One region of the Lysinibacillus sp. FSL R7-0073 genome, then DNA from elsewhere that is predicted to be linked to it. Evidence: riboswitches for the same ligand, from Rfam matches in the RefSeq annotation. Region 1 holds a riboswitch; each other region holds the start of a gene.

Region 1 (5,575 bases):
GGCCTAATTTTATTGCTTGTCTCATTTGGACATCATAGTGCTGTTGGTTTTTCTAACTTAACTTCGCACGGTGGTTTTTTCCCAAATGGATCAATGGGATTAATTGCAGCTATGCTTGTGGTGATCTATTCCTATGGTGGGACTGAAATCATTGGGATTACATTAGCTGAAACAAAAAATCCTGAAAAGGTAGTACCAAAAGCTGTGCGCAGTACATTAATCCGTATTGTTACTTTCTATTTACTGCCATTCTTTATTATCGTTAGTTTGATTCCTTGGAATGAAGTGAATGGAGTACCAGAAAGTCCATTTGTAATGGTATTTAAAATGATTGGGATTCCTGGTGCGGATCATATTATGAATGCTGTAGTTTTACTTGCCATTATTTCTTCGATGAATTCGGGCCTTTATGGTTCATCACGTGTACTTTATACGCAAGCGGTAGACGGTCGTGTACCTAAAATCTTTGCTCAATTATCCAAAAGAAATGTTCCTGTATATGCGATTTTGATGTGTACATTAGCATTGTATTTAGGTGTCATCCTTTCGTTATATGCTGGAAGCAAGACGTTTGACTTTCTAATGGGGTCACTTGGATATACGGTATTATTTATATGGTTAATTATTGCAATAGCCCATCTAAAGTCAAGAAAAAAACAGTCAGCCAACTCAAGTGTGTATGAAGTGAAATGGTATCCTTATACTACTTGGATAGCAATCATTGCGTTGAGTACGATCTTAATTGGGATTATTTTTACCACTTCAATAATCGTAACGAGTATTACATTAGCAATCTATATTTTCATTACGTTAACTTATTTATGGAAAGGCCGTCATCAATAGAATTAATCGATAGCGTTTAATATTTCGACATGGATTTTCATAAAAAATACATTACAGGCAGATTGTTCGCTCAAGTGAATTTATCCATGCTATACTACAATCATAGTAAGTTTAAGGAGGATTTCAAATGGCAATTGTACATGCAACAGATGCTACGTTCCAAAGCGATATTAAAGAAGGGTTAGTATTAGTGGACTTTTGGGCTGCTTGGTGCGGACCTTGTAAAATGATTGGGCCAGTTCTTGAAGAAATGGACGCTGCAGGTAGTGCGGCTAAAATTGTAAAAGTTGACGTAGATAATAACCAAGGTACTGCTGCTGAGTATCAAATCATGTCAATCCCATCATTATTATTATTTAAAGATGGAGAATTAGTTGACAAAACTGTAGGCTTCCAACCGAAAGAAGCTTTAGAAGCATTTATCGCAAAACATGCGTAATGAATGAAGTTCACAAAAAGCCGGACCATCAAATGATGTGTTCGGCTTTTTTTCGTTATATAATAAAGAAAGAAAAAATGATTCATTGAGGGGAATCTTACGTAGGGGGCAGGTAGGTAATGAACGATTTAATCAAGCGTAAACTGGATATTCTACCAGACCAGCCTGGCTGCTATTTGATGAAGGATCGACAGGGGACAATTATATATGTCGGTAAAGCGAAGGTACTGAAAAATCGTGTTCGTTCTTACTTTACAGGAACACATGAAGGTAAAACGCAAAGACTTGTAAGCGAAATAGAAGATTTTGAGTATATCGTGACATCATCAAATATTGAAGCACTCATTTTAGAGCTGAATCTCATCAAACTGCATGATCCAAAATATAATGTCATGTTAACAGATGATAAGACGTATCCATATTTAAAAATTACGAATGAAAAACATCCTCGTCTAATTACGACACGTAAAGTAAAAAAGGATAAGGCTAAATATTTTGGACCGTATCCCAATGCCTATGCGGCAAGTGAAACAAAGAAGCTGTTGGACCGTTTATATCCATTAAGAAAATGTGTGCAACTACCTTCAAAAGTTTGTTTGTATTATCATATGGGTCAATGTATAGCACCTTGTGTGAAAGAAATTGAGGGTCATGTTTACCAGGAAATGATTGAGGATATGACGAAGTTTCTTAACGGCGGTGTGGAAGCAGTCAAAAAAGAGCTTGAAGTAAAAATGCTTGCGGCTGCCGAAAACTTAGAGTTTGAACGAGCTAAGGAGTTTCGTGATCAAATTGCCCATATCGATACGGTTATGCAGAAGCAAAAAATAGTATCAAGTGACACTACTAACCGCGATGTCTTTGGCTATGCTGTGGAAAAAGGGTGGATGTGTGTTCAGGTTTTCTTCGTTCGGCAGGGTAAGCTGATTGAGCGGGATGTTTCTATTTTCCCGATCTATCAAGATGCAGAGGAAGAGTTCCTAACATTTGTGGGACGATTTTATGAAAAACCAGAACATATTAAGCCAAAAGAAGTTTTTATTCCCCAAGCAATTGATGGTGCCATTTTAACGGAATTATTAGGTATCAAAGTTCTTACGCCAAAAAGAGGTCAAAAAAAGGAGTTGGTAGATTTAGCGACGAAAAATGCTGAAATTGCAGTGTCCGCTAAATTCCAGCTTATCGAACGACAGGAAGAACGTACTATTGGTGCATGCGAGGCACTTGGTGATGCAATGGGCATAACGACACCATTACGAATTGAAGCTTTTGATAATAGTCATATGCATGGAACAGACGCCGTATCTGCAATGGTTGTTTTCATTGATGGGAAACCCGCCAAAAAGGAATATCGCAAATATAAAACCCGTACAGCAGCCAAGCATGATGATTATGGTGCTATGCAAGAGGTAATTCGTCGACGCTATATTCGTGTTTTGAAGGAAGGTCTTCCATTACCAGATTTAGTGCTAATTGATGGTGGTAAAGGTCAAATGGAAGTTGCCCGTGAAGTATTAGAGGATGAACTAGGACTAGTTATACCTATTGCTGGTTTAGCGAAGGATGACAAGCATAATACATCCCAGCTATTGTTTGGTGATCCACCCGAGGTCATTGCTTTAAAACGCACAAGTGACGGTTTTTATTTACTACAACGAATACAAGATGAAGTCCATCGTTTTGCGATTACCTTCTTGCGCCAACAGCATGAAAAGCATGCTATCCAATCTGTGTTGGACCAAATTGAAGGTGTCGGTCCAAAACGAAAACAGCAGTTACTGAAACACTTTGGTTCCGTGAAGAAAATACGTGAGGCTAGTGAGCTAGCTTTACAGGAAGCAGGGATGCCAGCTAATTTAGCAAATCATATTTATACCTATTTTCAGCAGGAGTCATTGTCAAAGGAATAGACATATGCTAAGGTTGTAAATAACATTGTGATCCAATGTTAACAGCCCACTTGTTTATGAGGGCGGAAAAATTTAATATAATCACTTTTAAGGTGATGATAGAGGTGCAAGTTTCAAAAGTAGCGCAAAAGAGGATGAACAAATCCTAAGACATTGCGTGAAAGGGGAGCTTGCCGAAGTACAGCATTGTTGTTTCCGCTGTTGTACTGGTTTTGCATTTAAAAAATGTAAGACTGTCGATTCTAAACGTTTCGGAGAGCTATCACACATGCGCAAGTTTCGTTATTGTACATGTTATAGGCAGCTTTCACGTTTTGTGAAGGCTGCCTTTTTAGTTTTCTAGAGGCTGTTTTACACCTCATTTTAGGTGAATTACATGACTGGAAAGGAGAACAAAAGAAATGTCTAGAATAGTGATGAAATTTGGAGGGGCTGCTTTAGCATCGCCCGAACAAATTCAAGAGGCTGCTCGAAAAGCAATTGCTGAAAGAGATAGAGGATTCGATGTGGTAGTAGTAGTTGGTGCGATGAGACAAACGATACAGGATGTGAAAATGAGCGTACTTCATTTCACGGATGATGTGTCAAAACGTGAATTAGATGCAGTTGTGTCTTCATGCTCTCAGTTATCAAGCTCCGTGTTTGCCATTGCAATACAAGAAGCTGGCTATAATGCGGTGTCACTAACAGGCTGGCAGGCTGGCATTTACACGGATCATATGCATAGTCATGCAAGGATACATCATATCAATGTTAGCCGTATCGATGAACAATTGCTGCAAGGACAAATCGTCGTAATTGCTGGAGATCAAGGCATTGACAATGACCAAAATATAACAACGCTTGGGAAAGGTGGAACCGAAACGACAGCCGTTGCACTTGCTGTTGCATTAGATGCCGAGCGGACAGACATTTACACGAATGTTGATGGTGTGTATACAGCAGACCCACGCTTTGTTGTAAAGGCACAAAAACTACAGGAAATTTCCTATGATGAAATGTTGGAGATAGCACATTTAGGATCACACATCATTCATCCACGTGCAGTGGAGTTAGCTAAAAAGTTTCAAATGCCAGTGATCATACGCTCTAGTTTAGTGGAGTCAGTAGGTACTTTATTGAAGGAGGAAGTAGAGATGGAGAAAAATTTAGTAGTCCGTGGTGTTGCCTTTGAATCAGATGTTATTCGTTTAACAATTGGGTATGATGCTTATTCTAATGCTTCATTAGCGGATATATTTTCAACTCTTGCTGAAAATCGCATCAACGTGGATATTATTGTTCAAGCAATCATTGATGGATTAAAACCAACTGTGTCCTTTTCGATTTTGAAAGAAGAATTTGCGGAAGCATTACGTGTTTTAGAGGATAGTAAAGTATCACTTGGCTTTAGCTTTGCTGATTTCGAAATTGGATTAGCGAAAGTTTCGATAGTTGGCTCCGGTATGGTCTCGAATCCAGGTGTCGCTGCTCGTATGTTCGACCGATTACGTCGTGAAAATATTCCTGTGAAGATGGTCAGCACCTCAGAAATTAAAGTGTCTGTTGTAGTACCGCAGGATGAAATGATTCGTGCAGCAAATGCATTGCATGATGAATTTAATTTAGAGCAGGCTCTTTACATATAATAATAGAAGAAACAGCATTTTTTGTAATTGTCCGAAATAAAAGGAAGGATTGTCATCCCGTTTATTGAATGGGGAGACAATCCTGTTTTGTTACTCTGTTGGGATCGTATTCATAATTCGTTCCTTCACATCCCATTTGACTGTAAACATAACGTAATGTTGTTTTTCACGTTTTTCATCATAACATTCTGTCAAATAGCCTTTAGCTAGCTGAATCTGTTCAGCTATAAATCCTGCCTCAAGTCTGAAGCTACGCTGTTTGATTTGCAATATTTCAGGGTCGTTTGTCAACTGGAAAATGCGTCCGTCCTTCGATTCTTTCATTAGCTCTAATGTACCCCAACAGGCATCTGCAAAAAATGCGATTAGTTCGTCTTGACTTTTACATGGAAACTTGCGCGCAAGCTCTTTACCTGCCCAATAAAGGACATCATCCTCATGTTTACCTAGTATAGAAGATAGAATATGATCGCGAATGATCTCATAACCAAAGGATGAGATTGTAGGAGATGGAGTGTTTAACATTGTTATCCTTCTTTCTTAGAATTTTCTTATAATTTAACGTTAATAAAGTAATGGTAGATTTTTCGAGAAAAAACGACGCATTATGCACTAGATTAGTTCTTTAATAAGCTCTATGAAAAACTCCGAGTTGCCTTGACGCTCGTAGCTCTTGAGAGTACAATAAACATGTCATAATATTGTACCATGATGAAATACACAGTCAATGAAGTATCATTTACAAAATGATGACT
Region 2 (5,575 bases), 3.2 Mb from region 1:
GGTAGACGGACGTGCTCCCCAGCTATTTACGATTCCTGCCAAGTATATTTTAGAGGTTCCAATACGTCATCCGGAATTGGAAGCTGTGGAGAAATTAGAGTTGAAATGGTATGCTGTTCCTATTATTTCGAGTATGCGTTTTCAAATGGCTGGCATTGATTTTCAAGCAGCTCCATTTAATGGCTGGTATATGGGGACTGAAATTGGGGCACGCAATTTAGCCGATCATGACCGGTATAATACGCTGCCAGCTATTGCGGGAATATTTAATCTGGATACAACCAAACAAGCTTCTCTATGGCGTGACCGTGCATTAGTGGAGCTCAATATTGCTGTCCTACATTCTTTTAAAGAGGATGGAGTGAGCATTGTAGATCATCATACTGCTGCTCAGCAGTTTAAATTATTTGAGGAAGCTGAGAGATTGGCAGGGCGAGAAGTTACAGGTAACTGGACATGGTTAATCCCACCACTTTCCCCTGCGACCACTCATATATTCCATAAGCCTTATATAAATACTTATCATACGCCCAATTATTTTTATCAAAAACCATGTTATTAACTTTAAAGGAGTTGTTCATAAACTAACAGCTCCTAAGTACCTTTTGGGGAAAGGGGCAATTCAAGATGTTGAACCAAAATATTTCGAATATCCCTTGGCAACAATTGACGACACCTTATGGCAGAGGAACAGACATTCCTCGTCTAATTGAACAGGAACAATATCATGAGCTGACTGAACTAATTGAACATCAAGGAACACTCTGGCAGGTGACGCCATGGGTTTTGCTTATTCTTTTACAAAAGCTTTCAAGTAAAAATGTGGAGGAAGTCACCTTAGCAGAAATAGAGCTTTATTTGGCTGTGGCTCATGCAATAACTGAGGATTATCATGATTCAACACGTAACGTTTCAACGATGCTGGAGCTTTTGGATACGAAATATTTATGGATGGAAAATGAAGAGGATGATGAGCTTGAGTGGGAGGAAGATACGCCTAGAGGCTATGAACAGGAAGCTTTTTTAGGCTATTATTATTTTAGTTTTTTACTTCTTCAAGAGGCGACCCCTGTTTTTACTGCTATTAAGGCACGTACCAAGGGCACAACAGAGGAACTTGCGGAACTGCTAGCCTTACTAAAACATTAGAAAAATGAAATTGATATAGACAAAAAGCAGATGAGGTCAGCTTTCCCATCTGCTTAAATTTAATGGACATATTGATCTTTAGAGGCTCGCATGGAGCATAAGAAGAGTGTCATAGCTACAACAACAAAGAGCCAACCTGCAATATTCCAACCACCAATTAAATCATGGAGGTATCCGAAAAGAATCGGCCCAATGGCAGCGAATAAATAGCCTAATGATTGTGCAAATCCTGATAGATCAGCGGCTTCAAATGCTGTACGCGTACGTAGTGTGAAGAACATCATTGCTAATGCGAATGAAGCTCCACCTGCTAAACCTAGAAGGATCATCCATAATATTCCTAAAGTTGTCCATTCCATCACAACGCCGACAAATCCTACTAAATAGAACGATGTAAACATGAGGACAAGTGGTCTTTGTGAAGTCATTTTACCAGCGATAATGGGGACAGCCAATGCCATGGGGACTTGTGAGAATTGCATGATAGAAAACATCCAACCAGCTTTATCAGGAGCCAATCCCTGCGCAATATAAATTTCAGGAATCCAAGCTGCTGTCGTATAAAATAATAAAGATTGTAAGCCCATTGCACCGGTTACTGCCCATGTAACAGGTGATTTCCAAAGGGGTTTACCTGTTTTTTTGGCCGTAGTAGCTGGTTCTGGCTTATTCAATTTCAATTGAGGTATCCAAATTAAAATTGTTAATACGACTAATATAAGCGCCACAGCCAATGCTCCCTGCCAACCTAGTGACGAATTAGCTATTGGATAACTAATACCTGCTCCAAGCCCAGCCGTTAAGTTCATCGACATAGTAAAAAATGCCATTAATAATCCTACATGGTATGGAAATTTTAATTTTAATAACCCTGGAATCAACACATTTCCAAATGATATTGCTACGCCAATGAGCACTGTGCCAAATACAAGTAATCCTGTTGTACCAAGGGAGCGTAGTACAATTCCTAAGGCCAATAAAATAGTGGATAAAAATAAGGTTAGCTCAAGCCCGAGTTTTCGTGCTACAACTGGTGCGAACGGTGATATAATGGCAAAAGCAAGCAATGGAATAGTTGTCAGAAAACCGGCTAGAACATTGGAAATACCAAGATCGTCGCGGATAAAGGATACAATTGGACCCACGACAGTTAGTGGCATTCGTAATGTAGACGCTATAAATATTATTCCAAAAACTAACAATAAAGTTGTTCCCCTCCAGCTAATTTTTCTGCTCGGGTAGCTGGCGGAATGATCATGTAAAGTCAAAATAATTCCCCCTGTTATAACCATTCTAATTGAACTACTATAACACTTTATCACACTATTAAAAATAGTGGAAAATTCACAAAATACAAAACATTAATGGTTATATTGAAATGTCTTAGGTCTTATGTTAGTATAGTAAGCATCATAAATTTAATAATTATATGCCTCATGTTTGTATTGAGGTAGAGGTCGCGATATTTATAAGTAAGCTAATTGAAATGACAAGCATTGAAGAGATTAGCTGAAAGGAAATATTGCCGAAGTGTGAGGGGACTTGAAAACCTCATGCTGGGGCTGTCTCCGAAAGGAACAGAACTGTCACGTTTGTACAACGTGTTGAGCTATCGTTTAGGAAAAACTGAGGATTAACTAGCCATCACATTGTTCATGTGATGGCATTTTTTTGCCTCATAAATAGGAAGGAAGCTATATCGTGAGTGAAATAAAAGTAAATCAGCTCGGCCATAAAGCACCGAAGCTGAAAAAAGAATTAAAAAGCCGCCATATCACAATGATTTCTTTAGGCGGTACAATTGGTACAGGGCTATTTCTAGCTAGTGGAGGCGCCATTGCACAAGCAGGACCGGGAGGCGCATTGCTTGCCTATGCGTTAATCGGTATTATGGTATATTTCTTAATGACAAGTTTAGGTGAAATGGCTGCATATATGCCGTCCTCGGGTTCTTTTAGTACGTATGCGACAAAATTTGTAGATCCAGCTTTAGGCTTTGCACTTGGCTGGAACTATTGGTATAACTGGGCAATTACGATTGCAGCAGAAATTGCGGCAGTGTCATTAATTATGAAATATTGGTTCCCAGATAGCTCATCAGCACTTTGGACAGTATTATTTATTGTAATTGTACTGACATTTAATTTATTGTCTGTAAAGAGCTATGGTGAAAGTGAATATTGGTTTGCGATGATTAAAGTGGCTACGGTCATTGTATTTATTATTATTAGCATATTAATGATTTTTGGTATTTTAGGTGGACAGGCACCTGTAGGTTTTACAAATTTCTTTATTAGTGATGGACCATTCCATGGTGGCTTCCTTGCTACATTTGGTATTTTCCTTGCAGCAGGATTTTCATTCCAAGGAACAGAGTTACTCGGGGTTACAGCAGGGGAAACAGATGATCCAGGAAAAAATATACCGAAGGCAGTAAAATCGGTGTTTTGGCGTATTATTTTATTTTATATTTTAGCTATTGCTGCTATAGGGATGTTGATTCCATTCACAGACGAGCGCTTATTATCGGAGGATATCGCTGTATCTCCATTTACGCTGGTGTTTGATCGTTTAGGCATTGCTTTTGCTGCCTCCTTAATGAATGCCATTATTTTAACGGCTATGCTATCAGCAGGAAATTCTGGACTGTATGCATCTTCACGTATGCTATGGCAATTAGCAGTGGATGGTCATGCTCCTAAATTCTTTGCAAAGTTAAGTCGTCGAGGTATTCCGATTTATGCATTGATCGCAACGTTAGCTGTAGGCTGTGTAGCGTTTTTAGCGTCATTCTTTGGTGATGGGGTTGTTTATATTTGGCTTTTAAATGCCTCGGGGATGTCAGGGTTTATTGCTTGGCTAGGTATTGCATTTAGTCATTATCGTTTCCGTCGTGCTTTCGAGGCGCAGGGTTTAGATCCAAAGCTATTACCGTATAAAGCAAAGCTATACCCATTCGGTCCACTATTCGCCTTTACTATTTGTATGATTGTCGTAATTGGACAGAATTACACAGCATTTATCGGGGGTACAATCGATTGGTATGGTATCCTTGTTTCCTATATTGGTATTCCATTGTTCCTGTTGCTATGGCTGGGGTACAAAATTAAACATAAAACAAAAATGCTTCCTCTTAAAGATTGTGATTTAAAAGTGGAAAATTAAACAGAAAAGCTGTTCTTTAAACCATTGTGTGATGGTTGATGGGACAGCTTTTTTTATATAGAGACCTTTAAAATTAATACTAAATTAACATCATATATATGGTAATATACTATAGATATGGAAGTGTGATTTTTGACTTTCTAGTAGAGAGAGGTGCATGTAAATGCAAAAACATATTTTACTAGTGGAAGATGATGAGGCTATTCGCGAAATGGTAGCGAGTTTTTTAATATTGGAAGGTTTCGATGTCACCACTGCAAATAATGGAGAAGAGGCATTACAATATTGTTTACATCAATCTTTTGATTTAGTCATTCTAGATATTATGATTCCTAAGCTTAATGGATTGGAAGTTTTAAAAGTAATCCGAGAACAGGCAGCACTTCCGATCATCATTATGTCCGCAAAGGATAGTGATGTAGATAAAGCGCTTGGGTTGGGATTAGGGGCAGATGATTATATTGCTAAGCCATTTTCTATGCTGGAATTCTCTGCTCGCGTAAAAGCCGTTATTAGAAGAGCTACAACATACGCTGGCCAAATAGATCACAAACAGGATGTAGTAGTCATAGGCCATTTAAAGATAGATATTGTTAATTTTTCTATAAATAAAAATGGGCAAGAAGTGAAGCTAACATCAAAGGAATTTGCCATCTTAAAGCTATTTGTGACAAACCGTAACCGAGTTTTTACGAAAGAGCAAATTTATCAGCTAATATGGCAAGAAGCATATTATGGTGATGAAAATATTATTAATGTACATATTCGAAGGCTACGCGAAAAAATTGAAGATGATCCATCCAATCCCCAGTATATTAAAACGCTTTGGGGGATTGGCTATAAGTTTGAAGGATAACAGATATGATAATCATTCTATTAATTATAATTGTGGTGCTTATAGGAATTGTTATTTTTCAATGGAAAACAAAAAAAGAGCAAAATCAGACGATCCAATATATGTATGAAAAACTCCAAGTCATTGTTCAAGAACAAAGTAATGAAAAGATTTTGGTAACTACGAGCAATTCACAAATTCAACAGCTACTTATTTCCATAAATGCTTGGCTGGATCATCACCAAAAAGTTCAGGCGACCCATCTAAAAATGGAAGATTCTATGAAAAAAATGTTGGCGAACATTTCACATGATTTAAAAACGCCCTTAACGGTTGTGTTAGGCTATATTGAAATGCTCCAGCTTCAAGGCGCAGCTAATGAGGAAGAACGCCAAAGGTTATTAACGGGCGTGCATGCTAAAACAT
Region 3 (5,575 bases), 1.2 Mb from region 1:
AGGTGCTACACGTGCAACGCAAGATGACACTTCAAAACCAGGTCAAGCGATTCATGATCGCACAAAAGGCTTAGGAATTCTTGTGCATGGTGATGCAGCATTCCCAGGGCAAGGTATCGTAACTGAAGTATTAAACTTTGCTAAAACTGAAGGATTTACAACAGGTGGTACTATTCACATTATCGCGAACAATATGATCGGTTTCACGACTGAACAATATGATTCTCGTTCTTCTGTTTACTCTTCTGACCCAGCAAAAGGGTATGAAGTACCAGTAGTACATGTGAATGCAGATAGCCCAGAAGCAGTGGCACAAGTTGGTCGCTTTGCAGCTAACTACCGCCAAAAATTCGGCAAAGATATTGTCGTTGATTTAGTTGGTTATCGCCGTCATGGTCATAACGAAACGGATGATCCAACAGTTACAAACCCAGAAACTTATAAATTAGTATCTAAACACGAAACTGTACGTTCGTTATATGGTGCAGCACTAGTAACAGAAGGTCTTGTATCAACTGAGGATGTAGCTGCTTTAGATACAGCTATTTATGCAGAAATGCAAGCGGCTTATGATCATGTAAAAGAAATGGCTTCAAAAGATGAGCACCATCAATTAGAAATGCCAGAAGAATTAAAAGTAGAGTTCCCACAAATTGATACAGCAGTTGGAGCAGAACGTTTAGGTAAAATTAACGAAGAGCTTCTAGTGTTTGAAGAAAACTTCGAGCCACAGAAAAAGCTTGGCAAAATTTTAGAAAAACGTCGTGATGCATTTGCATCTGCAAAAATTGACTGGGGTCACGCGGAAACTTTAGCTTATGCAACGATTATCCAAGATGGCACACCAGTACGTTTCACAGGTCAAGATGCACAACGTGGTACTTTCTCACAACGTCACTTAGTGCTTCACGATAAAAACAATGGTAATGTCTTTACACCACTTCATCATATTTCTGGTGCAAGTGCATCCTTTTCAGTGCACAACTCACCACTGACTGAAGCAGGGGTAGTTGGCTTTGAATATGGTTACAACCTAGAAAACGGCCATGTATTAACAGTTTGGGAAGCACAATTTGGTGACTTCGCGAATATGGCACAAGTAATGTTTGATAACTTCATTTCAGGGGCACGCTCTAAATGGGGTCAAAAATCTGGCATGGTGATTCTATTACCACATGGTTATGAAGGCCAAGGTCCAGAGCACTCTTCAAGCCGTATGGAACGTTATTTACAAATGTCAGCAGAAAATAACTGGTTTGTAGCAAACTGTTCAAATGCAGGTAACTACTACCACTTATTACGCCGTCAAGCAGCGTTATTAGGCACTGAAGGTGTACGTCCACTTGTGGTTGTATCACCAAAATCATTATTGCGTCACCCATTAGCAGCAGCTAATGCTGAGCAATTAGCAGATGGTTCATTCCAAGAAGTGATTGAACAACCTGGCTTAGGTACAAAAACAGAAGCTGTAGAGCGTATTGTATTAGGTACTGGTAAAGTGATGATCGATTTAGCAGATCGCGTGAAAGATGGGGAAGGTTTCGATCACGTACACATTGTTCGTGTAGAACAACTTTACCCATTCCCAAAAGAGCAAGTTGCTGGTATTATTGCTAAGTATCCTAATGTAAAAGAAATCGTATGGGTACAAGAAGAACCTAAAAACCAAGGCTCATGGAATTATGCACTAGAAACATTATATGAACTTGCAGAAGGTAAAAAGCTTCGCTATGTAGGTCGTCCTGCAATGAGCTCAACTTCTGAAGGGGATGCAGATTCTCATAAAGCAGCTCAATCATCACTTATTGAAGAAGCAGTTGCTGAGCCAGTAAAGGTTAAATAATAACATATAAATATTGATAGCTGGGCTACTTGCCCATAAGCAGTAGCCCTTTTATGTGCGTCATGCACGTTAATCAAAGGAGGAAATGAAAGTGGCTGAAATTAAAGTCCCTGAATTAGCAGAATCGATTACAGAAGGTAGTATCGCACAGTGGGTTAAAAAAGTGGGCGATCGCGTTGAAAAAGGTGAATTCATCGTTGAACTTGAAACAGATAAAGTAAACGCTGAAATCATTTCTGAAGAAGCAGGTGTATTAACACAAATTTTAGCTGAAGAAGGCGATACTGTACTAGTTGGTCAAGTTATTGCTATCGTAGAAGCAGGCGAAGGCGCAGCAGCTGCACCAGCAGCGGCGGCACCAGCTGAAGCAGCTCCAGCTCCAGCAGCGCCACAAGCGGCTCCTACAGCACCAGTTGCAGCAGCTCCTGTAGTAGAAGAAACTTCTGGTGAGCGTGTCATCGCATCTCCAGCGGCACGTCGACTTGCACGTGAAAAAGGCATCGATCTTGCAGCGGTATCTCCAGTAGATCCACAAGGCCGTGTTCGTGTACAAGATGTATCAGCACATGGTACAGCACCAGCAGTAGCGGCACCTACACCAGTAGCAACTACAGGTGGCCCAGTTGTATTCACACCAGCAGCTAATTCTGACCGAGTAACAATTGAAAAAATGAGCCGTCGTCGTCAAACAATTGCAAAACGTTTATTAGAAGTTAAACAATCAACAGCAATGTTAACAACATTCAACGAAATTGACATGACAAACATCATGGCACTTCGTAAACGTAAACAAGAAGAGTTTGTTAAAGCAAACGACATCAAACTTGGTTTCATGTCATTCTTCACAAAAGCTGTTGTTGCAGCACTGAAAAAATACCCATATGTAAACGCTCAAATCGTTGGCGATGAATTACATTTAAATAACTTCTTTGATATCGGTATTGCAGTATCAACTGAAGAAGGTTTAGTAGTACCAGTTGTACGCGATGCAAACAGCAAAAACTTCGCAGAAATCGAAAAAGATATCGCTAGCTTAGCGACTAAAGCTCGTGAGAAAAAACTAGGATTAAATGACATGGCTGGTGGATCATTCACAATCACAAACGGTGGTGTATTCGGTTCATTAATGTCAACACCAATTATGAACGGTACTCAAGCTGGTATTTTAGGTATGCACTCAATTGTTAACCGCCCAGTTGCGGTAAATGGTGAAGTTCAAATCCGTCCAATGATGTATGTAGCACTTTCTTACGATCACCGTATCATCGATGGAAAAGATTCTGTAGGATTCTTAAAAACAGTTAAAGAATTAATCGAAAATCCTGAAGATTTATTATTAAATTCATAATTCCTTTAAACCCTGTAAACTTTGTTTTACAGGGTTTTTTTCTTGGTTTTCTGTATCACTAAAGTCTTTAGTTATTTTGAAAATACGAAACTATTTACTTAGAATAAAAACCATTGATCGTAAAAATTTGTGGTTTTCCGGCGGTTATATTGACAAAAATACATAGATTATTAATGGATAGGCCAAGCATAATACCCTAATATTGTCATTAGTCAGAAAAATGATAAAACTCTCTTGACGTACATACTAGTTTTATAGTAGTATCTAAATATCAATTAAATAAACAAACCTCACTAACATATAACAGTGAGGTAGAGGCGCGGTATTTATTAGTTCATTGTTGAGTACAAGCAAACAAAGACGCAATGAAGAAGGAAATATCGCCGAAGTATAAAAGGAGCTCGTACTTTTATGCTGGGTCTGCAGTGAATAAGTGCAGGACTGTCCTAGTAAATTCAATTCCAGGTTTACTAGGTTGTGCTATCTCGGAAACATGGAATAATAGTGAGGATTTGGGCAACTGTCATAAAAGGTAAGACCTAAGTTCACAAAACTTAGGTCTTTTTTCGTACAGTTGTCTTATTTTTTTACAGAAAAGGGGAGTTTTTCATGAAAAGAAAATGGTTGTTAGTAATAATCTCTATCATGACGGCAATTGTGCTAGCTGCATGTGGCACTAGTGACAAAAAAGAGGGCAGTTCAGGTGATGCTGGCGCAGATAAAGAAGAAAGCGGCGGTGAATTCCGAATTGGAATGGAGGCTGGCTACCCACCATTCAACTGGACACAGCAAAATGATGCAAATGGTGCAGTGAAAATCGCAGATAACGCAGAGTATGCAGGCGGCTATGATGTACAAATGGCGAAAAAAATTGCTGAAGGTTTAGGTAAGGAATTAGTGATCGTTAAATTGGAATGGGACGGCTTAGTACCAGCGCTACAATCTAATAAAATTGATGCGATCATCGCGGGAATGTCGCCAACAGAAGAACGTAAGAAAACAATTGATTTTACTGAAAACTACTATACTTCTGATTTTGTCATGGTTATTAAAAAAGGCAGTAAATATGAAGGCGTTAAATCGATTCAAGATTTCTCTGGCGCAAAAATTACATCACAACTTAATACATCCAACTACAATGTGATTGACCAAATTAAAGGTGTCAATAAACAAACAGCAATGGAAAGCTTCCCAGCTATGCGTGTAGCTTTAGAGGCAGGTAAAATTGATGGCTATGTTGCAGAACGTCCAGAAGGTATTTCCGCAGCTGCTGCCAACGATAAATTCACATACGTAGCATTCGAAGAGGGCTTCGATACAGATCTTTCAAATACGTCAATTGCTGTAGGCTTACGTAAAGACGATGCGAATCTTGATAAAATCAATGAAATCCTAAAAGGTATTTCTGAAGATGATCGTCAAGCGATAATGGAAGAAGCTATCTCTCAGCAACCAGCAGCACAATAAAAAATGGCACGGACTAGTGGCTAGTCCGTGCACTATCATTTCATCATTATTAAAATGAGAACCTCTCTACATAATGATAATGTCCTAGCGAAATAAAACATAGACTAGTAAAAAGAGCTAAGGCACGAAAAGATAGCAAGCAACATGACATTGTTAGGAGGAACATCATGAGTCTTGAATGGATACTTTCAATTATTGAAAACAACTGGCAAATGTTTTTACGAGGTGCGTATTATACGTTACTGATTTCAACTATAAGTACAATTATTGGTGCATTTATCGGATTTTTCATCGGAATTATGCATACGATTCCAGTTCGTAAAAAAGGTGTGAAATTTTATAGCTTAAAGCTTATTAATTTTATACTCACATGCTATGTTGAATTTTTCCGTGGTACACCAATGATTGTACAGGCAATGGTTGTCTACTATGGATTAGATATTGCATTTGGCATAGACATGCACTTTATTACAGCGGGGATTTTAGTTGTTTCGCTTAATACAGGTGCCTATATGGCAGAAATTGTTCGCGGTGGTATTGTGTCGATTGATAATGGTCAATATGAGGCAGCATCAGCTATCGGTATGAATCACTTCCAGATCATGCTTCACGTAGTTTTACCACAAGTAGCGCGTAACGTACTACCTGCGACAGGCAACCAATTAATTATGAATATTAAAGATACAGCCGTATTAAACGTTATCGGAGTAACTGAATTATTCTTCCAAACAAAATCTATCTCCGGTAACAACTTCCGTTATTTTGAATCATTCTTTGTAGCTTGTATTCTTTATTTCATCATGACATTTACTGCATCACGTATCCTGCTATATGTTGAAAAACGTTTAGATGGACCAGATGCCTATCAAAAAGAACAAAAAGAAGCAATATAGGGGGCGCACAAATGGCAGTCATTA

What was found. Region 1 has a riboswitch for lysine ahead of MKY88_RS17540 (aspartate kinase). Riboswitches for the same ligand answer to the same signal wherever they lie in the genome.
Positions count from the first base shown of each region.
Region 2: another riboswitch for lysine. It lies ahead of MKY88_RS01290 (amino acid permease); the one in region 1 lies ahead of MKY88_RS17540 (aspartate kinase).
Region 3: another riboswitch for lysine. It lies ahead of MKY88_RS11240 (transporter substrate-binding domain-containing protein); the one in region 1 lies ahead of MKY88_RS17540 (aspartate kinase).

Region 1 is NZ_JBBPAS010000001.1:3,493,444-3,499,018, reverse strand. Features, by position in the region: gene MKY88_RS17555 (amino acid permease) at 1-843, shown strand, start outside; gene trxA (thioredoxin) at 971-1,282, shown strand; gene uvrC (excinuclease ABC subunit UvrC) at 1,402-3,192, shown strand; lysine riboswitch at 3,284-3,462, shown strand; gene MKY88_RS17540 (aspartate kinase) at 3,594-4,820, shown strand; gene MKY88_RS17535 (YslB family protein) at 4,911-5,345, opposite strand.
Region 2 is NZ_JBBPAS010000001.1:257,313-262,887, forward strand. Features, by position in the region: gene MKY88_RS01275 (nitric oxide synthase oxygenase) at 1-562, shown strand, start outside; gene MKY88_RS01280 (hypothetical protein) at 628-1,149, shown strand; gene MKY88_RS01285 (CynX/NimT family MFS transporter) at 1,209-2,441, opposite strand; lysine riboswitch at 2,593-2,769, shown strand; gene MKY88_RS01290 (amino acid permease) at 2,851-4,314, shown strand; gene MKY88_RS01295 (response regulator transcription factor) at 4,478-5,170, shown strand; gene MKY88_RS01300 (sensor histidine kinase) at 5,176-5,575, shown strand, end outside.
Region 3 is NZ_JBBPAS010000001.1:2,274,725-2,280,299, forward strand. Features, by position in the region: gene MKY88_RS11230 (2-oxoglutarate dehydrogenase E1 component) at 1-1,843, shown strand, start outside; gene odhB (2-oxoglutarate dehydrogenase complex dihydrolipoyllysine-residue succinyltransferase) at 1,935-3,191, shown strand; lysine riboswitch at 3,496-3,682, shown strand; gene MKY88_RS11240 (transporter substrate-binding domain-containing protein) at 3,801-4,658, shown strand; gene MKY88_RS11245 (amino acid ABC transporter permease) at 4,826-5,551, shown strand; gene MKY88_RS11250 (amino acid ABC transporter ATP-binding protein) at 5,563-5,575, shown strand, end outside.